3 regions of the Comamonas sp. UBA7840 genome follow, and region 3 is predicted to be linked to each of the others. Evidence: predicted binding sites of a transcription regulator. Region 3 holds the regulator's gene; each other region holds the start of a gene.

Region 1 (9,787 bases), on a different contig from region 3:
CTAGCTTGTTGGTGGTGTTGGCGCTGCTGAGCTCCATGCTTTTTGTGGTAGACCAGCGCCAATTTGGTGTTGTCTACGCTTTGGGTCAGATCAAGACCGTGATTACGGAGCCGGGTCTGAACTTCAAGTTGCCGCCTCCATTTCAAAACGTACGCTATATCGATAAGCGCTTGTTGACGCTCGACAGCACGGATACGGAGCCTATGCTGACGGCTGAGAAACAGCGTGTAGTGATCGACTGGTATGTGCGCTGGCGCATCAGCGACCCATCGGAGTACATCCGTAATGTGGGTTTGGATGAAAGCGCTGGCGCTATGCAGCTCAACCGCGTGGTGCGCAATGCCTTCCAAGAAGAAGTCAATAAGCGCACCGTACGTGAACTGCTCTCCAGCAAACGCGATACCCTTATGGCCGACGTGAAGGATGAAGTCCTGAAAGCCGTGACGGGTGGCTCTGGTGGCAAACACTGGGGCATTGATGTGGTGGATGTGCGTATTACCCGTGTGGACTACGCCGAAACCATTACGGAGTCGGTATATCGCCGTATGGAAGCGGAGCGCAAACGTGTAGCGAATGAGCTGCGTTCTACCGGGGCTGCAGAGGGTGAAAAGATTCGCGCAGAAGCCGACCGCCAGCGTGAAGTGACGGTGGCCAACGCCTACCGTGATGCACAGATCATCAAGGGTGAAGGCGATGCAACTGCTGCAAAAACCTATGCTGAAGCCTTTGGCCAAGATCCGCAGTTTGCGAAGTTTTATCGCAGCTTGGATGCATACAAAGCCAGCTTTGCCAACAAGAGCGACGTGATGCTGGTGGATCCCAGTAGCTCTGATTTCTTTAAGTCCTTCCGCAGTAGTGGGTCAGGCAACTAAGTCGCTGTAGACCTTTTGCAGCCATCAGGCCAAGGTAAGCTCACCGCCATGGAAACAGAAATTTCTTGGTGGGCTGCCTTGGCCTTAGTTTTGGTCCTTGAAGGCCTCTTCCCCTTCATCTCTCCGAAAGGCTGGAGGCACATGTTTGCCCAGCTTCTGGCCCTGCGTGATGGTCAGATACGTTTTATGGGGCTGCTCTGTATCGCAGTCGGTCTGGCTTTGCTCTGGCTGCTCAAATAACGTGCCTTATGTCTAGGCCATAAGCCTTTTGTAGGGCGTGGCTGCGATAGCCGATAGAATCACGTTTTTAACAGCCTCCCCCTTTTTCCATGTCCGCTTGGGTCCTGCCGGATCACATCGCCGATGTGCTGCCTTCTGAGGCACGTCACATCGAAGAGTTGCGTCGAGGTTTGCTCGATACGGCACGCAGCTATGGGTATGAGTTGGTCATGCCTCCGCTCTTGGAGTATCTGGAGTCTTTGCTCACCGGTACCGGTGAAGCACTGAATCTGCAAACTTTCAAGTTGGTTGACCAGATTTCTGGACGCTCTTTGGGACTGCGTGCGGACATGACGCAGCAAGTGGCGCGCATTGATGCGCACTTGCTCAATCGTGAGGGAGTCACGCGCCTGTGCTATTGCGGCCCTGTGTTGCATGCAGCGCCAGACCGTCCGCGGGCTACGCGAGAGCCTTTGCAGTTCGGAGCGGAAATCTATGGACATGCTGGCCCCGAAGCAGATGTGGAAGCATTGAGCTTGGCGCTGGCTTGTGTGCAAGGCGCGGGTCTTGAGGGCTTTACCGTAGATTTGGGGGATGTGCGCATTGCACGCAGCTTGATGGCTGGAGTGATGCTGGATGCCAGTATTTTGCAAAAAGTGCATGCCGCACTGGCTGCGAAGGATGCGACAGAGCTGGCTGGTTTGACTAAAAATTTCCCCCAAGCCTCTCGCGAAGGTTTGCTGGCGTTGCTGCAGCTTTACGGCGATGTCAGTGTGCTGGACGAGGCTGAAAAACTGTTGGCAGGCATTCCTGGGGCGCAGCACGTGCTGCAGCACTTGAAGTGGTTTGCCGCACAGTTTCCTCAAGCGAATGTGACGTTCGATTTGGCGGATGTCCGTGGCTATTCTTACTACAGTGGCACCCGCTTTGCTGTGTACGTCCCTGGAGCCAGCGATGCGCTGGTGCGTGGTGGTCGTTATGACGAAGTGGGTGCTGTTTTTGGACGCAACCGCCCTGCGGCGGGCTTCTCACTGGACATCAAACAGCTGGTGTCGGTGGTGCCATCGCGTCCGCTGCGTGCGGCCATTCGCGCTCCTTGGGGTAGTGATACACAACTGAGTTTTGCGATTGCGCAATTGCGTGCGCAAGGTGAAACAGTGGTGTGTGTGCTTCCCGGGCATGAGAGTGAAGTGGACGAATTCGACTGCGACCGCGTTCTGGTGCATAGCGCCGGGCAATGGGTCGTGCAAGCCATTTAAGGCATTTTTCAATTCATCGGATTTGAGATTATGAAAGCAACCAAAGGTCGCAACGTGGTCGTCGTCGGTACCCAGTGGGGCGACGAAGGCAAGGGTAAATTGGTCGATTGGTTGACCGAAAGCGCCCAAGGCGTAGTGCGCTTCCAAGGCGGCCACAACGCGGGTCACACCCTGGTGATCAATGGCGTGAAGACTGCGCTGCACCTGATTCCCAGCGGCATCATGCGCCCCGGCGTGAAGTGCTACATCGGCAACGGTGTGGTGCTGTCGGTAGGCAAGCTGTTTGAAGAAATTGAAGGCCTGGAGAAGGCAGGCGTTGCTGTGCGCAACCGCCTGCGTGTGTCCGAAGCTTGTCCTTTGATTTTGCCCTTCCACGTAGCGCTGGATGTGTGCCGTGAAGCGGCCCGCGAACAAGGCGGTGTGCAAAAGATTGGTACCACGGGCAAGGGCATTGGCCCAGCGTATGAAGACAAGATTGCGCGCCGTGCACTGCGCGTGCAAGACCTGAAGCACCCCGAGCGTTTTGCGACCAAGCTGCGCGAGCTGCTGAGCCTGCACAACCACATTCTGGTGAACGTGCTGGGGTCGAAAAAGTTTGAGTTTGGTGCCAATTTGGCGCCTTACATGAAGAACGGTGAAGTGCAGTTTGACGCGGTGTACGAAGAAGCCATGCGCCATGCAGAGCTGCTCAAGCCCATGATTGCTGACGTATCGCGCGAGCTGAACGACGCCCATGCTGCCGGTGCCAACCTGCTGTTTGAAGGTGCGCAAGGCACGTTGCTGGACGTAGACCACGGCACTTACCCCTACGTCACCTCGTCCAACTGCGTGGCCGGCAATGCTGCGGCTGGCGCTGGCGTGGGCCCCGGTTTGCTGCACTACATCTTGGGCATTACCAAGGCGTATTGCACCCGCGTAGGCGGTGGCCCATTCCCTACCGAGCTAGAGTGGGAAAAGGAAGGCACACCGGGCTGGATCATGTCCACCGTGGGTGCTGAAAAGGGTGTAACTACTGGCCGTTCGCGCCGCTGTGGTTGGTTTGATGCCGCGCTGCTCAAGCGCTCGGCCCAGATCAACGGTCTGTCTGGCCTGTGCATTACCAAGCTGGACGTGCTGGACGGCATCGAAGAGCTGCAACTGTGCGTGGGCTACGAGCTGGACGGCGAGAAGATCGACATCCTGCCTTTGGGTGCTGACGACATTGAGCGCTGCAAGCCCATCTACGAATCCATTCCCGGCTGGACCGACTCCACCGTGGGTGTGACCGACTACGACAAGCTGCCCGTGAATGCACGCCGCTATCTGGATCGTATTGCGGAAGTGACGGGTGTGCCGATTGCGATGGTCTCCACCAGCCCTGACCGCGATCACACCATCCTGATGCAAAACCCCTACGCAGCTGCGTAAGCGCTTCTGCCTTTATAAACACGCTCCTTTGCGAAGCATTTAGACAGGAACCACACATGTTGACAGAAGACGGTAAGCACCTGTACGTCAGCTACGACGAATACCACGGCTTGATCGAAAAGCTGGCGTTGAAGATTCACCAGTCGGGCTGGGAATTCGACACCATCTTGTGCCTGGCACGCGGTGGTCTGCGCCCCGGTGACATTCTGAGCCGTATTTTTGACAAGCCTTTGGCCATCATGTCGACCAGCTCTTACCGTGCTGAGGCGGGCAAGGTGCAGGGCCACTTGGACATCGGCCGCTTCATCGCGACTCCCAAGGGTGAGATTGCAGGCCGCGTGCTGCTGGTGGACGACCTGGCCGATACCGGCGTGACGCTGAACGCCGTGGTCAAGCGCCTGAAGGAAAACTATGCCCCCATCACAGAGCTGCGCACTGCGGTGATCTGGACCAAGGGTGTGTCGACTTTCCAGGCCGATTACTCGGTGGAAGACTTGCCCACGAATCCTTGGATTCACCAGCCTTTTGAAGGCTATGACAACTTGACTGCTGAAAAGCTGATGGAGAAGTGGAAGCTGTAATTGCAGCTTGCCTTCGCGAAAAAGGAGCCTTCGGGCTCCTTTTTTTGTGTCCATGTGAGACATCAAGGTGCTTTGAATAAAAAAATAAAGGAGCAGCTTGCGCTTTTCGAACAATGCTTTCGCATGAAAAACCATCTGAAATTTATGAACAACAAGCGCTAGCAGCTATGGTTTTTGTGAAACCTGTTGGCTTGCATGTGCCATGCATGCAGCCGCACGGGCAGCTCGCTATGCTGTGCGCATGCAAATGATGTTGGATGCCCTGTGGCGTGCTTTGGCCGATTGCCTGCGGGTGCGGGTGATGGCATGGTCTTTGTTCCCCTTGCTGCTGCTTGTTGTGATGGCAGCACTGTTTGGGTTGTTCTGGTGGGATGCGTCGGTAGGTACGGTGCAGTCTTGGCTGGAGCGCGCCAGCTGGCTGCAATGGCTGTGGAGCTGGATGGGGACAGCTACGGCGGCAGCCAGTGCGGTGGCTGCGGCTGTTACCGTGGTGCTGCTGGTGAGCCCCGTGATGATCATGATCGCTCTGGCTGTGGTGTCGGTGGTGATGACGCCCCAAATGGTCGAGCTGGTCGCCGCACGGCGGTTTGCGCACCTGCAGCGCAAACACGGAGCAGGCTGGGTGGGCAGCACGTGGTGGGCACTGTGCGCAACTGCGCTGGCTTTGCTGGCCTTGTTGCTGTCTCTGCCCCTGTGGCTAGTGCCACCCTTTGTGCTGGTGTTGCCACCGCTGATTGGGGGCTGGCTGACTTACCGGCTCATGACCTTTGATGCCTTGGCCGAGCATGCCAGCAAGGCAGAGCGCCATGCCATTTTGCACACGCACCGCTATCGCTTGATACTGATGGGCGTGGTTTGTGGCTACATCGGTGCTGCACCCAGCTTGGTGTGGGCTTCCGGGGTGGTGTTTGCCGCAGCCTTTTGGGTGTTGATTCCGTTGGCGGTGTGGATGTATGCGCTGGTGCTGGCTTTTGCATCACTGTGGTTTGCGCATTACACGCTGGCAGCTTTGTACAGTTTGCGTGCAGCGCAAGAGCGTGCCCCCGAATGAAATGCCCTGCAAACAGAGGGCCCCAAACAGCTGCTGCGATAGATGCATGTCTTAATTGGTGCAATCCTGCGTATGAAATGCTGAGTGCATCAATGTGGTGCGTACTTACGAACTAAAATGGTGCCAAGAAGACGGGCTCGGAGGGGTTCGTTAGATTTGCACCAAAATGGTGAATTTGATAAGGCCGTGAAGACAAATACTTCATGGCCTTATGCTTGTGAAAGTGTGTTGGCGCAGCTGGCACGGGTTGGCATGCAAACTGCTTTGCTAACTTTGTACTTTCTATGAAGCGCTTTTCCAGGAGAACCTGATGGCTAAGACCGTTGCAGATGTGATGAACCTAGTGAAGGAAAACGAGGTCAAGTTTATTGACCTGCGCTTCACTGATACCCGTGGCAAAGAGCAGCACGTGACTGTGCCGCTGTCGCACTTTGATGAAGACAAGTTCACGTCGGGCCACGCCTTCGACGGTTCATCGGTTGCCGGCTGGAAGGGTATTGAAGCATCGGACATGTTGTTGATGCCCGACCCGAACACCGCCAACATCGACCCCTTCTTTGAAGAAACCACGCTGATCTTGCAGTGTGACGTGATCGAGCCCGGTGACGGTAAGGCCTATGACCGCGATCCCCGCTCGGTGGCCAAACGCGCTGAAGCCTACCTGAAGGCTTCCGGCCTGGGTGACACCGCATACTTCGGTCCCGAACCCGAATTCTTCATCTTTGACGGCGTGCGCTGGGGTACAGAGCCTCACAACCCCTTCTTCGAAATCGAAGAGTACGAGGCACCATGGAATACCGGCACCAAGTTTGAAGGTGGTAACCGTGGTCACCGTCCCCGTACCAAGGGCGGTTACTTCCCCGTGCCTCCCGTCGATAGCACCCAAGACATGCGCGCTGAAATGTCACTGATCTTGGAATCGCTGGGCATCCCGGTCGAAGTGTTCCACCACGAAGTGGCTGGTGCTGGTCAAAACGAGTTGGGCACACGTTTTTCCACCTTGGTGGAGCGTGCTGACTGGACCCAGCTGCAAAAGTACGTGATCTGGAACGTTGCCAACACCTACGGCAAGACGGCCACTTTCATGCCCAAGCCTTACTCTGGCGACAACGGCTCTGGCATGCACGTGCACCAGTCGGTGTGGAAGGACGGCAAGAACCTGTTTGCCGGTGACGGCTATGCCGGTCTGTCTGACTTTGCGCTGTACTACATCGGCGGCATCATCAAGCACGCACGTGCCCTGAACGCCATCACCAATCCCGGTACCAACTCGTATAAGCGTCTGGTGCCCGGCTTTGAAGCGCCTGTGAAGCTGGCTTACTCGGCCAAGAATCGCTCTGCTTCGATCCGCATTCCTTACGTGAGCAACCCCAAGGGTCGCCGCGTGGAAGCCCGCTTCCCCGATCCACTGATGAACCCCTACCTGGGTTTTGCAGCGCTGCTGATGGCTGGTTTGGATGGTGTGGAAAACAAGATTCACCCCGGCGAAGCTGCGACCAAGGACCTGTACCACCTGCCTCCCGAAGAAGACAAGTTGGTGCCTACCGTATGCCACAGCCTGGATCAAGCGCTGGAAGCGCTGGATGCAGACCGCGCCTTCCTGACCAAGGGTGGTGTGTTCAGCGATTCCATGATCGATGCATACATTGAGTTGAAGATGGGTGAAGTCACGCGCTTCCGCCAAGCGGTGCACCCAGTTGAATACGATATGTACTACTCGCTGTAATTGGCTCAGACTGCGCCAATAAGCAACTCAAAAAGGCAGCTTTGTAGCTGCCTTTTTTTGTGGCAAACATGTAGATGCTTATCTGGAAAATCAAGGACAAGTTGTGCCGTGCATAGCACAATGCAGCCATACCGTGAGTCTTGGAGTACACGCGGCTCACTCTTGAATGGAGGCATAACAATGAATCGATGGATGGTGGTGCTTGGCTGTTGCATTGCGGCAGGATCGGCACAAATCAATGCCATAGCGCAAGAGCGTATTTATCGCTGTGGGAACGAGTACACCAACAGCGCAGCAGTGGCCAAGCAGCGCAATTGCCAAGTGGTGGAGGGTGGTCATGTGACGGTGGTTCACACCGGTGGGGGCAGCAGTACAGCGAATAAACCCGCTGAGGGCAGTAAGCCTGCGTCTGCGGGCAACCGTGCTGCGGTGCAAGTAGATGCCAACCAGCAAAAAGCCCGTGACAACGATGCGCGCGCTATTTTGCAAGGTGAGCTCAAGAAGGCGCAGGAAAAGCTCAGCGCGCTGCAAGCCGAATACAACGGTGGCAATCCAACGAAAACTGCACTGGAGTTGCGTAACCCGCAGGTTTTTAACGAACGCTTAGAGGCACTGAAAGCCAACATTGCCAGACAAGAGGCTGATGTGGCGGGTATTCAGCGTGAGCTGGCGCGCCACAATGGTGGCTGATTTTTGGAAAGATAGATTGCATGCCGCTTGATGCTACTGCTGCTGCACAACGTTTTGCCGCCTTGGATTTACTCTCTACGCTGGCGGTGGTGGTAGATGCGCAAGGTTGCATCGTGTTTGCGAATGCGGCGCTTGAAGGCGCGGTGGGTCTGTCTCGGCGGATGCTGGAAGGGGCAGAGTTCGCACCCTATTTGTCGGCGCCTTCTTTGTTGCGAGCGGGCCTGGATACTGCCGATGGGCAGCGCCCCAGCTATGCCGCCATGAGCTTTGATACGGGGTTGCAACGCCCTGCGCAAGACCCCTTATTCGTCCACGTGACGGTAACAGCTGTTGAGCACACCGATTTGCGGTTGATTGAGCTTTGGGTGCTGGAGCAGCAGGCACGCCAAGACCGAGAAGAGCGCTTGGTAGAGCAAGCGCAGGCCAACAAAGAGCTGGTACGCAACTTGGCCCATGAGATTAAAAATCCGCTGGGCGGTATCCGTGGTGCGGCGCAGTTGTTGGAGATGGATCTGGAGAGCAAAGAGCTCAAGGAATACACCCAAGTCATCATTCATGAAGCAGACCGGCTGCAAAGCCTGGTGGATCGTCTCCTGGCCCCACACCGCCATCCCCACCAGCTGGTGGATTTGAATATTCACGAGGTGTGCGAGCGTGTACGTTCGCTGGTGCTGCTGGAATACCCGCAAGGGCTCAAAATTCGCCGTGATTACGATATCTCGATTCCTGAATTCAAAGGGGATAGAGCGCAGCTCATACAGGCCTTGCTCAACATTGTGCAAAACGCTGCCCAAGTGCTGTCGGAGAAGGTGTGTACTGGAGATGCAGAGATTACGTTGCGTACGCGCGTGGTGCGTCAAGTCACAATTGGTCGCCAGCGCCACAGACTGGCACTGGAATTGCATGTCATCGATAACGGCCCCGGCGTGCCAGATCACATCAAGGAACGGATTTTTTATCCGTTGGTGACTGGCAGGGATGGCGGCTCAGGCTTGGGGTTGCCGCTGGCGCAGACATTTATTCAGCGTCACCACGGACTCATTGAATGCGAGAGCATGCCTGGGCGCACGGATTTTCGTATCCTCATCCCGTTGCCTTAAGTCCGAAGTCTTTGAAGCACAAGCAACGGAAGGTAAATACAGCATATGAAGCCGATCTGGATAGTAGATGACGACCCCTCGATCCGCTTCGTCTTAGAAAAGGCGTTGGCTCGCGAAAATTTGGAAACCCGTAGCTTTAGCAATCCCCGTGAGGTGCTCGCTGCATTGGCTGATTTGCCCGATGGTGATCCCGCACAGCAAGGCCCCAGAGTGCTGGTGAGCGATATCCGTATGCCAGGTGGATCGGGGCTGCAACTGTTGGAAGAGGTGCATGCCCAGCAGCCGGATCTGCCTGTCATCATCATGACGGCCTATTCGGATTTGGACAGCGCGGTCTCTGCCTTTCAGCGTGGCGCGTTTGAGTATTTGCCAAAGCCGTTTGATCTGCCCAAGGCAATTGAGCTTATTCGCCGTGCAGTGGAAGAAAGTGAGCGCGAGCAAGTTGCGGAAGAGCGCCAAACAGTCATGCCGGAGATGCTAGGTCAAGCCCCGGCCATGCAGGATGTGTTTCGTGCGATTGGGCGGTTGAGTCAAAGTGCTGTGACGGTACTTATTACGGGCGAGTCTGGTTCGGGCAAAGAGCTGGTTGCCCGTGCTTTGCACAAGCACTCACCAGTATCTGGTGGACCATTTGTCGCCATCAATACGGCTGCTATTCCTAAAGATTTGCTGGAGTCCGAATTGTTCGGGCATGAGCGTGGCGCATTTACAGGGGCGCAAACCCAGCGGCGTGGCCGCTTCGAGCAAGCGGAGGGGGGTACCTTATTTCTTGATGAAATTGGCGACATGCCATTTGATTTGCAAACTCGCTTGCTGCGTGTTTTGTCGGATGGTCAGTTTTACCGCGTGGGTGGGCATACGGCGGTCAAAAGCAATGTGCGT
Region 2 (9,787 bases), on a different contig from region 3:
TCATGATCGGAACAGGCGGGAGTATTGGTGTTCATGCCGGGCCGACAAAATGGCCAGCATGGGCGAAAAAGCTTGGCGCGCGGCATCGGGCAGTGCCAAGGCATGCTCGGCTGCGGCAGGAATCTCTTGGGCCAGCCGCGCCAAAATGCGCTGGCCTGCGCTCTGCCCCAGCGGCACGGCCTTGATGGCGGCTTGCACCATGTTTTCGGCCCAACCAAAGGCATAGGCCAGCAGCGCGTCGCGTGCGTTGGCGCCCGTCAGGTGGGCGGCCAAGGCAAAGGCCATAGGGTAGCTGGCGTCTTGCGCGGCCAGCCACTGCACCTGCGTTTGGGCTGCGTTATCAGCGGCGTAGCGGTTTTTGAGCCACTCCACCAAGGAGCGCCCCATCTGTTCGGTTTGCAAGCGCAACTCACTGCTTTCCCGGGTATGGCGTACCCAGTCGTTCAGTTGGGCAAGGCGCGCCGTGTCATTGCAGGCCCAAGCGGGAAAAGCTTGGGCAATGGCTGCCATGTCACCGCGTGACTGCGTCAGTTGCAACTGCTCGACGATCCAATCCGATGCTTCGACTTCTGTAGTAACTAATTCAGCATTGACGGCCGCTTCCAGCCCTTCCGAGTAAGAGAAGCCACCAATTGGCAGGGCGGGCGATGCCAGCCATATCAGCTGCAGGAAGCTGCTGGCCGTCAGATGCAGGGGCGTGTTCATCCGCAACCACCTTGGCCGTGTGCATGGGGATGTGCATGGCCACAGCAGCTGTCGGCATGTGCAGGCTGGGGCGCGTGCGGATGAGCGTGGTCATGGTCATGGGAATGCCCGTGCCCGTGCCCATGGTGGTGGCTGTGTCCGTCGTGGGTCACATGGCCGCCGTAGGCGCCGCCTTCGGGTTCGAACGGCAGATCTGCTGCCACCACGGTCATGTGCATGCTGCGCAGCATGTCGGCCAGCACATGGTCGGGCTCTATCTTTAGGTGGTCGGGTTGCAGCTCGATGGGCACATGGCGGTTGCCCAGGTGGTAGGCAGCACGCATCAGATCAAAGGTCGTGCCGTGCGTGGCGCAGGCGGTGATCTTCAGCACGCGCTGGGGTGCGGCAATCGCACGGATCAGCGATCCGTCTTCGGCCACCAGCACGTCGCCGCCGCGCACGGCCTGGCCGCGTGGCAGGAAGATGGCTAGTTCCCGGCCCTGGCTGTCGGTGGCGGCAAAGCGCGACTTCTGGCGCACGTCCCAGTCCAGCTCGACGGTGGCGGCGCGCTGCAGCAGCACTTTGGCCAGGCCTTGGCCCTGGGGCAGGAGTTTGTGGATGGTCAACATAGGTTACTTTCAAAAGGAGAGCTACAGACTGGCGCGCTTTGTGCATTCCCAAGCGCTTTTCTATCCAATAGCATGACAAACATGTCAACCCCCTCTGAACTCTCTCGGTCTGATAAGCCCGGCTGGCAGCCCTGCGGTGTGGGCCATGTGGCCGTCTACGGCACGCTGCGCGCCGGTGGTGTGAATGACATTGCGCGGCTGCGCGGCGGTATGGTGATCACCGGTCGCACCACGCTGACGGGCACGCTGCACGACCTGGGCTGGTACCCCGGCCTGGTGCTGCAGGGCACGCAGCAGGTGCTGGCCGAGGTCTATCTCCTGGACACGGCCCTGGAGCAGGTGCTCGACGGCTACGAAGGTATCTGGCCCCAGGACACGGGCGAATACACCAAGCGCACCCTCACCGTGCCGGTGGCCCTGACCGGCGGTGGCACGCAGATGCTGGCAGTGCTGGTCTACGAGGCCTTGCCAGCGACCGTGCATGCCGCGCCGGTGATTGACAGCGGCGACTGGCTGGCGTGGTTCAAGGCCCATAAGACAGCTCCTGGCGCGTGAGGGCTCAGAACAGGAAATAGCGCTGCGCCATGGGCAGGCTGCGTGCGGGTTCGCAGGTCAGCAGCAGCCCATCGGCGCGCACGGCGTAGGTCTGGGCGTCCACCTCCATGCGTGGCGCCAGGTCGTTGTGGACCATGTGTTGCTTTTGCACGCCGCGAATGCCCTTCACCGCTGAGAGCGTCTTGACCAGGCCAAAGCGCTCGCCGATGCCGGCTGCCAGCCCGGCCTGCGAGACAAAGGTCAGCGAAGTCTTAGCCAGCGCACCGCCAAAGCTGGCAAACATGGGGCGGTAGTGCACGGGCTGGGGCGTGGGGATGGAGGCGTTCGGGTCGCCCATGGCGGCCATGGCAATGCTGCCGCCTTTCAAGATGCAAAACGGCTTGACGCCGAAGAAAGCCGGTTTCCAGATCACCAGGTCGGCCCACTTGCCCACTTCGATGCTGCCCACCTCGTGGCTGATGCCGTGGGCAATCGCCGGGTTGATGGTGTATTTGGCGATGTAGCGCTTGACGCGGAAGTTGTCGTTGCGTGCGCCGTCTCCGGACAAAGCACCGCGCTGCTGCTTCATCTTGTGCGCGGTCTGCCAGGTGCGCAGGATGACCTCGCCCACGCGGCCCATGGCCTGGCTGTCGGAGCTGAACATGCTGATCGCGCCGATGTCGTGCAGGATGTCCTCGGCCGCAATCGTTTCCTTGCGGATGCGGCTTTCGGCAAAGGCCAGGTCCTCGGCAATCCCGGCGTCCAGGTGGTGGCAGACCATCAGCATGTCGACGTGCTCGTCCAGCGTGTTGATGGTGTAGGGGCGCGTGGGGTTGGTCGACGATGGCAGCACATTCGCCTCGCCCACCACTTTCAGAATGTCGGGCGCATGGCCGCCGCCCGCGCCTTCGGTGTGGAAGGTGTGGATGGTGCGCCCCTTGAAGGCGGCCACGGTGTCCTCCACAAAACCGGACTCGTTGAGCGTGTCGGTGTGGATGGCGACCTGGGTGTCGGTCTCCTCGGCCACATCCAGGCAGTTGCTGATGGCTGCTGGCGTGCTGCCCCAGTCTTCGTGGAGTTTGAGGCCAATGGCTCCGGCGCTGATCTGCTCGTGCAAGCCGGCTGGCAGGGCTGCATTGCCCTTGCCCAGAAAGCCCAGGTTCATGGGGAAGGCGTCGGCCGCTTGCAGCATGCGCTCCATATGCCAGGGGCCGGGCGTGCAGGTGGTGGCAAAGGTGCCGGTGGCCGGGCCGGTGCCGCCGCCAATCATGGTGGTTATGCCGCTGGTCAGCGCTTCCTCGATCTGCTGTGGGGCGATGAAGTGGATGTGGGTGTCAATGCCGCCGGCGGTGACGATGTGGCCCTCGCAGGAGATGATTTCCGTGCCCGGGCCGATGATGATGTCAACGCCCGGCTGGGTGTCGGGGTTGCCCGCTTTGCCAATCGCGGCAATGCGCCCGCCCTTCAGGCCAATGTCGGCTTTGACAATCCCCCAGTGGTCCAGGATCAGCGCATTCGTCAGCACCGTGTCCATGGCGCCTTGCTCGCGGCTGCGCTGGCTTTGCGCCATGCCGTCGCGAATGGTTTTGCCGCCGCCAAACTTCACTTCTTCCCCATAGCCGCCCGCAGCCAAGGTGTAGTCCTGCTCGACTTCAACAATCAACTCGGTATCGGCCAGACGCAGGCGGTCGCCCACGGTAGGGCCAAAGGTTTCGGCGTAGGCGCGTTTGTCCATGGTGGCCATCACATGTCTCCTGTAGAGCCACCGCAAGCGAGGCATGTGCCCCATTGGGGGGCAGTGAATGTACGTAGTAAGAAGGGGCACAGGGGCATTACAGCGGCCCTTGAATCAGGCCACGAAAGCCGTACACCTTGCGCGCACCGCCCATGTCCACCAGTTCCACCGTGCGTTGCTGGCCGGGCTCAAAGCGCACGGCCATACCGCTGCCAATGTTCAGGCGTTTGCCGTGCGCTGCTGCACGGTCAAATTCCAGCCCGGCATTGGTCTCGGCAAAGTGGTAGTGCGAGCCCACTTGAATGGGGCGGTCGCTGGCGTTTTTCACCACCAGCGTGGTGATGGCGCGGCCCGGGTTGAGCACGTGCGTGCCTTCGTCTACCAAAATTTCTCCTGGGATCATATGCAGCCCTTTCTTCAGGCTAAACGCGTGAGCATGATGGCGCCCAGTATGGCAGTCAGGCCGCCCGCCACCTTGGCGATCGCCTGGTGGCGCTGCATGACTTGGTGGCCCACCACCATGCCTGTGACATGCAGCAGGGCCGAGCCTGCGGCCATGCCCACGATCACGCCCGCCGCAGGGGCGAAGGATGCTTCAAACAGCTCATAGCCGTGTGCGGCGCCATGAAAGAAGGCGAACACACCGGCCAGGCCAGCGGCTGCGCCCACGGCCATTTTTTGCTGCACCATGACGAGCAAGCCCAGCACCAAAACGGATGCGGCAATCATGGGCTCCATGGCGGGCACATGCAGGCCTGCAAAACCGGCAAGGCAGCCCGCAATTAATAGCGCCACAAAGCCCGCGGGTGCGGCCCAGGCCTTGCGAGACGGGCCAAATGCCAGTGCGCTCCAGGCACCCACGGCCAGCATGGCGGCCAGGTGATCGGCACCCCCCAAGGGGTGGGTGATGGCGTGCGTCAGGCTGTCCAGAAAATTGTGGTGGCCACCGCCATCAGTGCCAGCGTGGGCCAGGGCGGTGAGGGGCAGTGCCGCTGCTGCGGCAACGGAGGTGGCAATCAGGTGTGTGGTTTTCATAGCTGTTAGCGCTGGTCAAATAAGGGCTATAGGCCAAAAAGGCTTGAAATTTGAGGGGCTAGACGATGGGCTCATGCACCGTGACCAGCTTGGTGCCATCGGGGAAGGTGGCTTCGATCTGGATGTCTGGAATCATCTCGGCCACGCCCTCCATCACGTCGGCACGGGTCAGCACCGTGCGGCCTTCGCTCATCAGCTGTGCCACGGTTTTGCCGTCGCGTGCACCTTCCATCACAAAGGCGCTGATCAAGGCCACGGCTTCCGGGTAGTTCAGCTTCAGGCCACGCGCCTGGCGTCGTTCGGCCAGCAAGGCGGCGGTGAAGATGAGCAGCTTGTCTTTTTCACGTGGAGTCAGTTCCATAATTTTTTTCGCTCTAAATGTGATGGGCCAGCGCGTGGCTGTTGGCGGGGTTGGCGGGTGCAGATGGAACGCTGGCAGAAAGTTCCATGGCAGTGTGGGGCAGCGGTGCCAAAAGCAGCAGCGGGGCTTGCCACCATCTTTTGCAAAAGCCGTGCCAGTGCTGTCTTTGGTGCATAGGGCGGCATGCGCTTGCTTGAATGTGGTGCCGCCTGGTCTGCAACTGCGGCGGTTGCAGGTTTTGTTGGTGCGTGGCGTGGTGAACCTGGTGCATGTTTGCCGTCTGTCGTTATTTGTTGCACCGCTTTGGTGAAAGTGGCGCGCATTCGTCAAAGTGGCATATGGCTTGCAAAGGGGTGTGCAGACCGCTGTCTGCCGATGGCGGGCGCATTCAACCTGACCCCCTGAGGAGCTTTTCATGACCCCACGCCGCTTCCCTCTCCATACTTTGGCCGCTGCCGCAACGGTCGCGGGCATGGGCTTTTCGGCCATGTCCGTACAGGCCGCAGACACCATCAAGGTGGGTGTGCTGCATGCACTGTCTGGCACCATGGCGATTTCAGAAACCGCGCTCAAAGACATGGCGCTGATGACTATCGAGGACATCAACGCCAAAGGCGGTGTGCTGGGCAAGAAACTGGAGCCTGTGGTGATCGACACCGCCTCCAACTGGCCACTGGCGGCGGAGAAGGCCAAGCAACTGATCAGCCAGGACAAGGTGGCTGTGACCTTTGGTTGCTGGACCTCAGTGTGCCGCAAGTCGGTGCTGCCGGTGTATGAGGAAAACAATGCCCTGTTGTTTTACCCCGTGCAGTACGAAGGTGAGGAACTGTCGAAAAACGTGTTCTACACCGGTGCAGCGCCCAACCAGCAGGCCATTCCTGCAGTGGAATACCTGATGGGCGAGGACGGCGGCAGTGCTAAGCGCTGGGTACTGCTGGGCACCGACTATGTCTACCCCCGCACCGCCAACAAGATCTTGCGCGCCTTCCTCAAGAGCAAGGGCGTGGCCGACAAGGACATCATGGAGGCCTACACCCCGTTTGGCCACAGCGACTACCAGACCATCGTGGCCGACATCAAAAAGTTTGCCGCCGGGGGCAAGACGGCGGTGATCTCCACCATCAACGGCGACTCCAATGTGCCCTTCTACAAAGAGCTGGGCAACGCTGGCATCAAGGCCACCGATGTGCCGGTGGTGGCCTTCTCGGTGGGTGAGGAAGAGCTGCGCGGCCTTGACCCCAAGCCCCTGGTGGGCCACCTGGCCTCGTGGAACTACTTCATGAGCGTGAAGAACCCCACCAATGACGCCTGGATCAAGCAGTGGAGCGCCTATGCCAAGGCCAAGAACCTGCCCGGCCAGTCCACCAAGCCGCTGACCAACGACCCCATGGAAGCCACCTACGTCGGCATCCACATGTGGAAGCAGGCGGCCGAGAAGGCCAAGAGTACAGAGGCTGACAAAGTGATTGCAGCCATGGCGGGCCAGACCTTCAAGGCACCCAGCGGCTTCACGCTGACCATGGATGCCAAAAACCACCACCTGCACAAGCCCGTGCTGATTGGTGAAATCAAGGCCGATGGCCAGTTCAACGTGGTCTGGAAGACCAAAGGCCCGATCAAAGCGCAGCCTTGGAGCCCCTTCATCGAAGGCAATGACAAGAAAAAGGACGAGCCAGAGAAGAAGTAAAGGCGATCTGGCACGGCGGTTGCATCGCTGTGTCAGTACCGGAACCTTTGTAGCAAGGCCCGTCCGGTGTGACGGGCCTTTTGTTGATCGGATTGCATATGTTTTCACCCCTCTTGCAGCGCTGCAGGCCCTGGCTGGGGGCTGCCGTGTCAGCCTTGGCCCTGTGGCAGCCCGCTGCGCACGCCCTGACGGCCGAGCAGACGCTGGCCATGGCCGATGGCGACAACAATAGCCGGATTGCCGCCATGCAAGACGCCGTGGCCACGGGCGAAGCAGCCCGTGTTTCGGATTTTTTGAATGCGCTGCGCGATGGTGAAGTGCAGTACACAGCTGAGCGGGCTTTCATCGTGCGCGGCGGCGAAGCGCTGGACCCCGTCACAGGACAGGCCACGCCCCTGCCCGAAGGGGCAGAAGATGCCAGCACCAACAACCGCATGCGCCGCGAGATCGGCAATGCACAGGCTGCGCTGAACCTGTTTGTGGGCAACGATGCCGAGCGGCTGGATGCCGCCAAGGCCATGCTCAAGGGCGCCACACCCGAGCGCCTGCCTATGCTGGAAAAAGCCCTGGGGCAGGAATCGAATGCAGTGGTGAAGGCCGAGCTGGAGATGGCCCGCTCGGCGGCTTTGCTGGGCAGCAACGATGCCCAGCAGCGCATAGCCGCCGCGCAGCTACTGGCCCAGAGCGCCACCCCTGCCACACGCCTGCTGCTCAATGAACAGCTGACGCAGGAGCACGATGAAAAAGTGCAGGCCGCGCTGCAACGTGCGCTGGCCGAAGTCAAAGACCAGCTGGCCTGGGGCGAGCGCCTGGGCGTGGCTTTCACCGGCGTCAGTCTGGGCTCCATCCTACTGCTGGTGGCGCTGGGTCTGGCGATTACGTATGGCCTGATGGGTGTGATCAATATGGCCCATGGCGAGCTGATGATGATCGGTGCCTACGCCACCTTTGTGGTGCAGGGGCTGTTTCGCAGCTATCTGCCCGACTTCTTTGACTGGTATTTGCTGGCGGCGGTGCCCGTAGCTTTTCTGGCCTCCGCCTTGGTGGGCGCAGTGATGGAGCGCGGCGTGCTGCGCTTTCTGTACGGCCGCCCGCTGGAAACTTTGCTGGCCACCTGGGGCATCTCGCTGGTGCTGATGCAGCTGGTGCGCTCCACCTTCGGCGCGCAGAACGTGGCCGTGGAAAACCCGGTGTGGATGAGCGGTGGCTGGCAGCTGCTGCCCAACCTGACCCTGCCTTTCAACCGGCTGGTCATCATCGCCTTTGCCTTTGCGGTGCTGGCAGGCGTGGCCTATCTGATTGCCCGCACTCGCCTGGGCCTGTTTGTGCGCGGGGTCACACAGAACCGCCCGATTGCATCGTGCATGGGGGTGAACACTGCCCGTGTGGACACGCTGGCGTTTGCGCTGGGCAGCGGTATCGCAGGGCTGGCCGGGTGTGCGCTGAGCCAGGTGGGCAATGTGGGGCCGGACTTGGGCCAGAGCTACATCGTGGACTCCTTCATGGTCGTGGTGCTGGGCGGTGTGGGCCAGTTGGCCGGCACGGTTTACGCGGCGCTGGGACTGGGCATTCTCAACAAGTTCCTCGAAGGCTGGACCGGTGCAGTGCTGGCCAAGATTGCCGTGCTCATCTTCATCATTGCTTTCATCCAAAAAAGACCTCAAGGGATTTTTGCGATGAAGGGCCGGAGCGCGGAGGCTTGACATGACAACCACCACTTTGAAATCGAATGTGTTTGTGCCGGTGGAGCTGCCCCGCCGCAAGCCGCTGTTGACCAAACCTGGTTGGGCCGCACTTATGGTCGCGCTGATCGTGGTGTGTGCCGTGGCACCGCTGCTGAACCTGTGGGTGCCTGAAGGTAGTGCGCTGCACATGTCCGACTACGCGGTGCGCCTGCTGGGCAAGATCATGTGTTACGCCATCTGCGCGCTGGCCATGGACCTGATCTGGGGCTACACCGGCATCCTGAGCCTGGGCCACGGCCTGTTTTTTGCGCTGGGCGGCTACGTCATGGGCATGTACCTGAGCCGCGAAGCCGCAGGCCCGGATGCGCTGCCCGCCTTCATGGTGTTTCTGGACTGGAAAGAGCTGCCCTGGTTTTGGAAGCTGTCCGATAGCTTTGCAGCCACCTTCATCCTGATCTTCGCGGTGCCCGGTGTGGTGGCCTTCGTGTTTGGCTGGTTTGCCTTCCGCTCGCGCATCAAGGGCGTGTATTTCTCCATCATTACGCAGGCGCTGACCTATGCGGCCATGCTGCTGTTCTTCCGCAATGAAACCGGCTTTGGCGGCAACAACGGCTTCACGGACTTCAAGCGCATCCTGGGCATGCCGCTGGCCACGCAGGAGATGCGCATGGCCCTGTTTGTGCTGACGGGCTGCACCCTGCTGGGATGCTTTCTGCTGGCGCGCTGGCTGGTGCGCAGCAAGTTTGGCCGCGTACTGCAGGCGATCCGCGATGCCGAAAGTCGCGTCATGTTCTCGGGCTATTCGCCACTGCCCTACAAGCTCACCATCTGGGTCATCAGCGCCATGATGTGTGGTGTCGCAGGCGCTTTGTACGTGCCGCAGGTGGGCATCATCAACCCTGTGGAAATGTCGGCCGCCAGCTCGATCGAGATTGCCGTGTGGACGGCCGTGGGCGGGCGCGGCAGCCTGATCGGCCCCATTGTCGGAGCCTTTGCTGTCAACGGTGCCAAGAGCTGGTTGACCGTGGCAGCGCCTGAGATCTGGCTGTACTTCTTGGGTGCACTGTTCATTGCGGTGACGCTGTGGATGCCCAACGGCATCGTCGGCGTGGTGCGCAAGCTGCGCAGCAATAAAGATGCGAAGAAATCAGGAGGTGCAGCATGACGCCCGATTTGATGGAAGCGGGCGCCGTCCGCATGCGTGAAGCGGCTGACAAAGCCGCGCAAAGCACCAATTCCGGCGGGCGTAGCGCCAGCATGGCGCGCATTGCTACGCCCGGTGAGGTGGATGTGACGCATGGCCGCATCCTGTACCTGGAAGATGTGCACGTCAGCTTCGACGGGTTCAAGGCCATCAACGGCCTGAACTTGGACATTGCGCCGGGTGAGCTGCGCTGCATCATCGGCCCCAACGGCGCGGGCAAGACCACGATGATG
Region 3 (9,787 bases):
CGGCTTGCAGGCGGTCGCGCTCGGCCAGCAGGGCAGCATTCTTGGGGGCCAGATCGGCCACCAGTGCATCAAAGCCTTTCCAGAAGGCGGCAGCATCGACGCCGGTACCGGGCAGAACCTGCTCGTTGATGAAAGTGTGCAGTTCGTTGGCAACTTGCAGGCCGTGAACTTGGGTGCGTGCAGTCATGGTGGTAACCCCCTTGGATCAGTAGAAAACCAAAGCCCCAGTATTTGGAGCCTTGCTCCCACTGTATTGCAAAGTTTGGAGTTAATAAATTGGGCAAAAAGCTTATAACTGATGACTTTTATGCAAAAGTGGGCAACACTTCAAGCATCTGCTGTACGGAAGAATATGCAGAAAACATAGCTGCTAGCGCTTGGTGTATAAGCGTTAGAGGCCAATTTGGTTCATAAATTATTTGTGCCATGGACAAACTCAAAGCCTTCGAGTCCTTTGTCTCGGTTGCGACCAAAGGCAGTTTGACGGCCGCCGCCAAGGCCGAAGGGGTGGCGCCCGCCATCATGGGGCGCAGGCTGGATGCGCTGGAGGCGCACCTGGGCGTCAAGCTCATGGTGCGCACCACACGCCGCATCAGCCTCACGCACGAGGGCAGCGCTTTTTTGGAAGACTGCCAGCGTCTGCTGAGCGATGTGGCCAATGCCGAGGCCAGTGTTTCTGCAGGCGGCGTCAAGGCCACCGGGCATTTGCGCATCACCGCCCCGGCAGGGTTTGGCCGCCGCCATGTGGCACCGCTGGTGCCGCTGTTCCACGACCTGCACCCCGATGTCACCATCTCTTTGAACCTGAGCGACCGCGTGGTGGACTTGGCCGGGGAGGGCTATGACTGCGCGGTGCGGGTGGGGGATTTGCCCGATTCCTCGCTGATCAGCGTGCGCATGGCGGACAACCGCCGCCTGTGCGTGGCCACACCCGCTTACCTGCAGGCCTATGGCACGCCCCACCACCCGTCCGAGCTGGCGCAGCACCGCTGCCTGACGCTGTCCAGCGACGCCTCGCAAACCCGGGGCTGGGCCTTTCGCCTGCCCAGCCGCGATGGCGGCACCGAGGTGGTGCACTTCAAGCCCACGGGGCCGCTGGATTGCTCCGACGGCCAGGTGCTGCATGACTGGTGCCTGGGAGGCTGGGGCGTTGCATGGCGCAGCACCTGGGAGGTAGAGTCAGAAATTGCAGCGGGGCGTTTGCAGGAGGTGCTGGCGGAATTTGCCGCGCCACCCAACGGGATTTACGTGGTGTTTCCACAGCGCAAGCACATGACGCTGCGCTTGCGCCTGTGGATGGACTACCTCAAGGGGCAATATGAACGCCCTGAGTTTTGGAGCAAGGGGATAGCGCGATGACTTGGGAAGCAATTTTGGCCAGCCTGCACCTGGTGGCCATTCTGACGGCGGTGGTGTTTCTCTCCAGTGAGGCGGCGCTGTGCCGTGCGGAGTGGATGAATGCTGCGGTAGTGCGCCGTTTGGCCAGGCTGGACATGATTTACGGCCTGGCCGCGCTGGCGCTGCTGCTGACGGGTATTGCCCGCATCGTCTGGGGTGCCAAGGGCATGACGTGGTACGTCAGCCAGCCGCTGTTTCACCTGAAGATGCTGTTGTTTTTTGTGGCGGCCATCTTGTCGCTGCGTCCCACCTTCACCATCCGCAAGTGGCTCAAGGCGCTGGATGGGGCGGGCACCTTGCCCCAGCCCGAGGCGGTGCGCGCGGTGCGCACTTGGATCATGGTGCAAGCCCACATCATTCCCGTGATCGCGGTGATTGCCGTGTTCTGGGCACGGGGCATGTAGCCCTGCGAGGGCAGATGCCTTTAGCGGCGCACATAGCTTTTGCGCCCACTGTCTGAGATGCAATAGCGCCCGCCGCGTGGGCCGGTACACACCGCACCGCTGCGGCAGCTGCAGGTGGTGTCGGTAGCGGCCGGGGCCTGGAAAGCGCGCACCGCAGCAGGGGCGCGTGCATCGCTACAAATTTTGCGTGATGCGCTGAGGGAGCCGTCTTTACAGACAAACTGGCTACCCATGCAATGGTCGATGCCCCCTTTGCGCCCTGAACAGGGGGTGTTGGCGCCGTAGCTCTGGAAGGCCACGCCCAGCAGCAAGCAGGCCTGCGCACAGCGTGAAGTTTGCAAAACCATCTCCCTGACGTTTTTCGGATGCCCTGTATGCGTGATTTCAAGGCTTGGGCAGATTGTGCCCTGCGCACGTAAAATCGCCTGATGCTTTCTGTCAAACAAGAATTGCTCGCCGCCCTGGCGGCTGAGCTCGAAACCCTTTCGCCAGGCGCCGGCGCACGCGCTGCGTTTGAAAACCCCAAAGTGGCAGCCCATGGCGATTTCGCTTGTACGGCAGCCATGCAACTGGCCAAGCCGCTGAAGGCCAACCCCCGTGCGCTGGGCGAGCAGTTGCAAGCCGCCCTGATGGCCACAGCACCTTTTCAGCAGTGGGTGGAGGCGATTGAGATCGCAGGCCCCGGCTTTTTGAACATTCGCCTCAAGCCCGCCGCCAAGCAAGAAATCATCCGTGAAGTGCTGGGCCAGGCCGAGCAGTTTGGCTATCAGGCCGACCGTGGTGAAAACATCCTGGTGGAGTTTGTCTCTGCTAACCCCACAGGCCCCCTGCACGTGGGCCATGGCCGCCAGGCCGCAATTGGCGATGCCATCAGCAACCTGTATGCCACCCAGGGCTGGAAGGTGCACCGCGAGTTTTATTACAACGACGCGGGTGTGCAGATTGATACCCTGACCAAGTCCACCCAGTTGCGCGCCAAGGGCTTCAAGCCCGGTGACGATTGCTGGCCTACCGACAGCGACAACCCCCTGGCCAAGAACTTCTACAACGGCGACTACATCGCCGACATCGCGGCTGCTTTCCTGGCCAAGGAAACCGTGAAGGCCGATGACCGCGAGTTCACCGCCAACGGGGACGTCGAGGACTACGAAAACATCCGCAACTTTGCCGTGGCCTATCTGCGCAACGAGCAGGACAAGGACTTGCAGGCGTTCAACCTGAAGTTTGACGAGTACTACCTCGAGTCCAGCCTCTACACCAACGGCCACGTGGCCGATACGGTGCAGCGCCTGATTGCCAGCGGCTACACCTATGAGCAAGACGGTGCGCTGTGGCTCAAGTCCACCGAGTTTGGTGATGACAAGGACCGCGTGATGCGCAAGTCCGATGGTCACTACACCTACTTCCTGCCCGATGTGGCCTACCACATCCAGAAATTCCAGCGTGGCTACGGCAAGGTGGTGAACATCCAGGGCACGGACCACCACGGCACGATTGCCCGCGTGCGCGCCGGTCTGCAGGCCGCGAATGTGGGCATCCCCCAGGGTTACCCCGACTACGTGTTGCACACCATGGTGCGTGTGGTGCGCAATGGCGAAGAAGTGAAGATCAGCAAGCGCGCCGGCTCTTATGTGACCTTGCGTGACCTGATCGAGTGGACCAGCAAAGACGCCGTGCGCTTCTTCCTGCTCAGCCGCAAGCCCGATACCGAGTACACCTTCGACGTGGACCTGGCCGTGGCGCAGAACAACGACAACCCCGTGTACTACGTGCAGTACGCGCATGCGCGCATTTGCTCGGTGCTGCGTGCCTGGCAAGAAGCTGGTGGCGCTGGTGTGGCTGCGCTCAAGGATGTGGATCTGTCTGCGCTGGAAGGGCCGCAGGCCCAGGCGTTGATGCTGCTGCTGGCCAAGTACCCCGAAATGCTGACGGCCGCCGCCGCTGGCAACGCCCCGCATGACGTCACTTTCTACTTGCGAGATTTGGCTTCCGCCTACCACAGCTACTACGACGCAGAGCGTATCTTGGTGGACGACGAGGCCGTGAAACTGGCGCGTCTGGCACTGGTCGCTGCGACTGCGCAAGTGCTGCACAATGGCTTGGCTGTGCTGGGTGTGAGCGCACCCGAGCGCATGTAAGCGAAACAACAAGCAACGTGACAGGCGGTTTTATGGGTAAGCAGCAGCGTGGTGGCACCATCTTGGGGCTCATCATTGGTTTGATCTTGGGCTTGGGCATTGCGCTGGGTGTGGCGGTGTACGTCACCAAAGTGCCAGTGCCTTTCCTCAACAAGGGCGAGCACCGCGACATCGAGAAAACCGAACAGGAGCGCAACCGCAGTTGGGACCCCAATTCGCCGCTCTACGGCAGCTCGCCTTCGCGCGCGCCCCAGGCGCCTGCTGCGGCAGCGCCAGAAGCACCTGGCACTTCTGCCGCCATTCCCCCCGTCGACCCGGTTGCCAAGCCGCCAGCGGCTACGGCAGACCCGCTGGGTGATTTGGCCAAGGCGCAGGTCAAAGCCTCTGATGCCAAAGCTGCGGCAGAAGCCAAGGCGGCCGCCAGCACCGCCAACGCTGGCTCGGACGGATTTAGCTATTTTGTCCAGGCTGGCGCATTCCGCACCCAGGGTGATGCGGATGCCCAGCGTGCCAAACTCGCGATGCTGGGCTGGGAAGCGCGCATCAGTGAGCGTGAGCAAAATGGACGCCCGGTGTTCCGCGTGCGCGTGGGCCCTTTCGCCAAACGTGGTGATGCGGAGCAGCTGAAGCAAAAATTGGACGGCGCTGGGGTGGATTCGGCCTTGGTGCGCGTGCAGCAATGAACTTTTTGAGCGACCTATGCTCAATACCAACCATATCTCGTGAAGGAGTCTCTTTGATGCAACGCCGCCAGTTCTCTTTGGCCGCAGCCACTGCTGCAACTTCCCTGGCTTGGGGTGCCAACACTGCATTCGCGCAGCAAGCAGCCCCCAAGGAAGGCAAGGACTATGTGCGCCTTTCCAAGCCTGCACCCACCGAAGCCCCCGCAGGCAAGGTGGAAGTGGTGGAGTTCTTCTGGTACAGCTGCCCGCACTGCAACGACTTTGAGCCCACTTTTGCGGCCTGGAAGCAAAAAGCTCCGGCCAACGTGGTCGTGCGCCGCGTGCCTGTGGCGTTCAACGCCAGCTTTGTACCCCAGCAAAAGCTGTACTTTGCGCTGCAAGCCATGGACAACTTTGATGCCATGCACGTCAAGGTATTCCGCGCCATTCACGTGGAGCGCAACAAACTGGCCAAGGATGAGGACATCTTCAACTGGGTGGCCAAGCAAGGCGTGGATGTGAACAAGTTCAAGGAAATCTACAACTCGTTCAACGTGTCCAGCCAAGTGCGCAAGGCTACCGCGCTGCAGCAAGCCTACGACGTGGAAGGCGTGCCTTCCATGGGCGTGGCAGGCCGCTATTACACCGACGGCCCCCGCGCAGGCAGCATGGCCAACGTGCTGAATGTGGTGCAGCATTTGGTTGCACAAAGCGCCAACGCCTGATGCAGACAGGGTTGCGAGCCCTTGCGCAGCCACAAAGCCCGCCTTGTGCGGGCTTTTTTCATGGAAAACGAGCATGCATGACTACAATGTGCTGCAAGAAACGTGCCCTGCCCACATGACACCCAAACTCCTCACCTGCCTCTTGTTGACCGCCTTTGTCGGCGTTTCCGGTATTGCGCACGCCGAGCGTGCTGACCGTGACAAGCCCATGAACATTGAAGCGGATGCCTTGCGCCATGACGAGCTCAAGCAAACCAGTGTGTTCACCGGCAATGTGGTGATGACCAAGGGCTCGATCGTGTTGCGCGGTGCGCAGCTGGATGTGCGCCAAGATGCACAGGGCTACCAGCATGGCGTGGTCAAGGCAGAACCCGGCAAGCGTGCGTTTTTCCGGCAAAAGCGTGACACGGCGCCCGGCGCTCCCGAAGAGTTTGTCGAAGGCGAGGGCGAGGTCATTGAGTACAACGGCCAGACCGATGATGTGAAGCTGATTCGCCGTGGACAGTTGCGCCGCTATACCGGTGGCAAGCTCAGCGACGACATCATGGGCAGCGTCATCACCTATAACAATCTGACCGACGTGTTTACCGTGGATGGTGAAAAGCGCAGCAATGAGCCCTCGTCGGCACCCGCTGGCTCCGGGGGCCGCGTGCGCGCTATTTTGGCGCCCAAGGCCACCGCTGCCCCATCACCCTCGACCGCCCCAGCGCAGCCCTTGCAGCCTTCCGGCACCCTGAATTTGCAAGGAAAGTAATGGCTGAGCAGACCCAAGACATCGCAGGCACCAGCAAGCTGGAGGCCCGCCATCTGGCCAAGTCGTACGGCAGCCGCAAGGTGGTCAAAGACGTCTCCATCACGGTACAAAAAGGTGAGGTGGTGGGCTTGCTGGGCCCCAATGGCGCTGGCAAAACCACGTCGTTTTACATGATTGTGGGCTTGGTGCGCAGCGATGGTGGGGATGTGCTCATCGATGGGCACTCGGTGGGCAATATGCCCATCCACCAGCGCTCGCGCCTGGGGCTGTCGTACCTGCCGCAAGAAGCGTCGATCTTTCGCAAGCTGAATGTGGAAGACAACGTGCGTGCCGTGCTGGAGCTGCAAAAAGACGCAGCGGGTAAGCCGCTGTCGTCGGCAGAGATTGAAGCTCAGCTGAGCAAGTTGCTGCAAGAGCTGCGCGTTGAGCATTTGCGCATGTCGCCCTCGCTGGCGCTGTCCGGCGGTGAGCGCCGCCGTGTCGAGATCGCGCGGGCGCTGGCTACCAACCCACGCTTTATCTTGCTGGACGAGCCTTTTGCCGGTATCGACCCGATCGCGGTGATCGAGATCCAGCGCATCATCGGCTTTCTCAAGGAGCGCGGCATCGGCGTGCTGATTACCGACCACAACGTGCGTGAAACCTTGGGCATTTGTGACCACGCGTTCATCATCAGCGATGGCACGGTGCTGGCACAGGGAACGCCGCAGGAGATTGTCGAAAATCCGGATGTGCGCCGGGTCTACCTCGGCGAGCACTTCCGCATGTAACCCTCCTCAGCAGCGTTATCAAAAACAACAAGGGTCGAGAGAGCACACAGAGGGAGTACAGCGTTGAAGCCAGGTTTGTCACTGCGGGTCTCACAGCATTTAGCACTTACGCCGCAACTGCAGCAATCCATTCGCCTCTTACAGCTATCGACGCTGGAGCTGTCCCAAGAAGTTGAGCAGATGCTCGACGACAACCCTTTCCTCGAGATCGCGACCGAGGATGCGCCGCGCGAAGAATTTGGCCTCGACAGTGCCAATACCGCCCCGCAGGGGGATGCAGACACGGCGGAAGAATTTTCATATTCCATAGCTGACAGCGCAGGCGCAGCAAGCGCTGAAGGCCAAAAAGACCAAGAATTTTCAGCGCCGGAAAGCGATGTGCCCAATGACTGGGAAGGCGACGGCAGCGTGGACATGTCGTCCTTCGACGAGGGTGAATGGGGCGGTGAGGCCTCCGCACGCGGTCAGCGCAACGACGATGACGATGCGCCCACTGCCTTGGACTTGGCGGGCAGCCACGAGTCGCTGACCGACTTTTTGCACCAGCAGGCGCTGTCGCTGCGCCTGTCCGAGCTCGACCGCTACGCCCTGCGGTTTCTGATCGAAAACCTCAACGACGACGGCTACCTGGAAGATTCGCTGCAGGAGCTGGCTGAAGGGCTGGCTGGCACCGACGATCTGGAGCAGCTGGACGAGCTGGTGCACCGCTTCACCGTAGCACTGCGCCTGCTGCAGTCGCTGGAGCCGGTGGGCGTGGGCGCACGCGATCTGGCCGAATGCCTGCGCCTGCAGCTGTTGCACCTGCACCGCGAGGACCCGCGGGACGAGCTGCTGGAGGTGGCGCTGCAGGTGTGCGCGCAGCCGCTGGACATGCTGGCGCGGCGCGATGTGCGCAAACTGATGCAGGCCTGTGGCCTGCCCGAAGCCAAGGTGCGTGCCGCGCTGGGTGTGATTGCGCGGCTGGAGCCCAAACCGGGGCGCCGTTTTGCCGATGTGGAGCGCCACATCATCGTGCCCGATGTGATCGTCAAGAAGTTGCTGCGCAAGGGTACGGACGGTCTGGCGCAGTTCAGCGTGCAGCTCAACCCGGACGTGATGCCGCGCCTGCGCGTGCACGATGTGTACGCCAACGCCCTGCGCAGCCACAAGGGCAGCGACGGGCACGCCGGCCTGCAGCAGCGGCTGCAGGAGGCGCGCTGGTTTATCAAGAACGTGCAGCAGCGCTTTGACACCATCTTGCGCGTGTCCAAGGCCATCGTTGACCGGCAAAAGAACTTCTTCGTACATGGCGAGTTGGCCATGCGCCCGCTGGTACTGCGCGACATTGCCGATGAGCTGGGCTTGCACGAATCGACCATCAGCCGCGTGACCACGGCCAAGTACATGGCCACACCGCACGGCACCTATGAGCTGAAATTCTTCTTTGGTTCCGGGCTGGGCACGGAGACGGGCGGCAATGCCTCCAGCACGGCGGTGCGTGCCTTGATCAAACAGTTCGTGGCGGCCGAAAACACCAAAAAGCCGCTGTCGGACAGCCAGATTGCCGAGATGCTCAAGGAGCAAGGCATTGAATGCGCGCGCCGCACCGTGGCCAAGTACCGCGAGGCGCTCAAAATTGCGCCAGCGAACCTGCGCAAGGCGCTCTAAGCACGCTGAAGGGCCGGGTTGATACCTGTGCAGTAGCGCAGGTCGGCACGGCCCTTTAAAATTACCGCCTAGAACACCATCGAGAACGCAGCGGCTGACGCTGCGTTTTTGCTTTCAGCGGGAGTCTGCCGGCAGCCACACCACGGCGAGGCGGCTCGCGTATGCTGGACCCCTGCTATGAACCAATTGCATTTGTTTTTGCCCTGCGCCGCTGGCGTTGAGGGTTTTCTGGCCGACGAAGTGCGCGCTATTACGGGCGTGGGCAAGGATGACGTGCTCACGGGCCGGGGCGGTGTCATGGTGCGCGCGATGTGGCGCGACGCCATGCTGCTCAATCTGCACAGCCGTCTGGCCCAGCGGGTGCTGGTGGAGCTGTCGTTCACCGAGTACCGCAGCGAGAATGATCTGTACCGCGCCGCCAGCGAGGTGGCCTGGGAAATCTGGTTCTCGCCCAAAGAGACCTTCAAGATTGAGGTGACGGCCCAGCACAGTCCGCTGACCAGCCTTAATTTTGCGGCCCTCAAGGTCAAGGATGCGATTGCCGATCGCTTCCGCGCCAAGCGCAATGGCGTGCGCCCCAGTGTGGAAACCCACCACCCTGACGTGCGTGTGCACATGCACCTGACCACCGACACCTGCACGCTGTACATGGACACCACGGGCGAAGCGCTGTTCAAGCGCGGCTGGCGCGAGGACAAGGGCGATGCACCGCTCAAGGAAACCCTGGCCGCCGCCATGATTGCCGCCACGGGCTGGAACCCGCATGGCCCTAATCCACAGCCGCTGTACGACCCCTGCTGTGGCTCTGGCACGGTAGTGATTGAGGCGGCACAGATTGCGCGAAAAATTCCCGCTGGCATCTTGCGCCGCTTTGCGTTTGAAAAGCTGGTGCCGTTCCAGCGCCATGTGTGGGAGCAAATCCTGGATGAGGCCGAGGCCCAAATTTTGGATGAAAGCCCCGTGCCGATTTTTGGCTCCGATGTCTCGCACCGCATGGTGGACTTTGCCCAGCGCAATGCCGAGCGTGCCGGCGTGGCCGAGACCGTGAACCTGCGTGGCGGTGACGCCCTGCAGCGTATGCCTCCGTGCGAGCAGCCGGGCATGATGCTGCTCAACCCCCCGTACGGCGAGCGTATTGCCGCTGCCGGCAGCTTTGGCCGCAATGCCGCAGAGCGCATGGACGCGGTCGAGCGCGTGGGCCGCGAAACAGCGCAAACCGAAGACGGTGGTGAGTTCTTCAGCCAGCTGGCCACCCACTGGAAGAAGCACTACAGCGGCTGGAGTGGCTG

What was found. Region 3 encodes sigma-54, which starts transcription at its own class of promoters, with help from an activator protein. Its sites were predicted from a motif close to TGGCANGNAANCTGCTTT; they were not measured.
Region 1: the regulator sigma-54 is predicted to act here: its motif matches at 5,638-5,655, upstream of glnA (type I glutamate--ammonia ligase).
Region 2: the regulator sigma-54 is predicted to act here: its motif matches at 5,118-5,135, upstream of B3R00_RS09655 (urease subunit gamma).

The regions. Positions count from the first base shown of each region.
Region 1 is NZ_DLTI01000027.1:185,716-195,502, forward strand. It holds gene hflC (protease modulator HflC) at 1-872, shown strand, start outside; gene B3R00_RS11405 (DUF2065 domain-containing protein) at 921-1,112, shown strand; gene B3R00_RS11410 (ATP phosphoribosyltransferase regulatory subunit) at 1,202-2,350, shown strand; gene B3R00_RS11415 (adenylosuccinate synthase) at 2,381-3,757, shown strand; gene B3R00_RS11420 (phosphoribosyltransferase) at 3,814-4,338, shown strand; gene B3R00_RS11425 (EI24 domain-containing protein) at 4,580-5,389, shown strand; gene glnA (type I glutamate--ammonia ligase) at 5,700-7,115, shown strand; gene B3R00_RS11435 (hypothetical protein) at 7,296-7,805, shown strand; gene glnL (nitrogen regulation protein NR(II)) at 7,826-8,905, shown strand; gene ntrC (nitrogen regulation protein NR(I)) at 8,951-9,787, shown strand, end outside.
Region 2 is NZ_DLTI01000026.1:53,820-63,606, forward strand. It holds gene B3R00_RS09625 (urease accessory protein UreF) at 1-705, opposite strand; gene ureG (urease accessory protein UreG) at 1-4, opposite strand, end outside; gene ureE (urease accessory protein UreE) at 702-1,313, opposite strand; gene B3R00_RS09635 (gamma-glutamylcyclotransferase family protein) at 1,395-1,868, shown strand; gene ureC (urease subunit alpha) at 1,873-3,591, opposite strand; gene B3R00_RS09645 (urease subunit beta) at 3,680-3,985, opposite strand; gene B3R00_RS09650 (HupE/UreJ family protein) at 4,000-4,617, opposite strand; gene B3R00_RS09655 (urease subunit gamma) at 4,676-4,978, opposite strand; gene urtA (urea ABC transporter substrate-binding protein) at 5,394-6,665, shown strand; gene urtB (urea ABC transporter permease subunit UrtB) at 6,875-8,368, shown strand; gene urtC (urea ABC transporter permease subunit UrtC) at 8,370-9,515, shown strand; gene urtD (urea ABC transporter ATP-binding protein UrtD) at 9,512-9,787, shown strand, end outside.
Region 3 is NZ_DLTI01000038.1:2,789-12,575, reverse strand. It holds gene B3R00_RS14430 (malate synthase G) at 1-187, opposite strand, end outside; gene B3R00_RS14425 (LysR family transcriptional regulator) at 427-1,359, shown strand; gene B3R00_RS14420 (DUF2214 family protein) at 1,356-1,802, shown strand; gene B3R00_RS14415 (hypothetical protein) at 1,823-2,143, opposite strand; gene argS (arginine--tRNA ligase) at 2,231-3,940, shown strand; gene B3R00_RS14405 (SPOR domain-containing protein) at 3,973-4,623, shown strand; gene B3R00_RS14400 (thiol:disulfide interchange protein DsbA/DsbL) at 4,680-5,327, shown strand; gene lptA (lipopolysaccharide transport periplasmic protein LptA) at 5,443-6,081, shown strand; gene lptB (LPS export ABC transporter ATP-binding protein) at 6,081-6,851, shown strand; gene B3R00_RS14385 (RNA polymerase factor sigma-54) at 6,915-8,498, shown strand; gene B3R00_RS14380 (THUMP domain-containing class I SAM-dependent RNA methyltransferase) at 8,676-9,787, shown strand, end outside.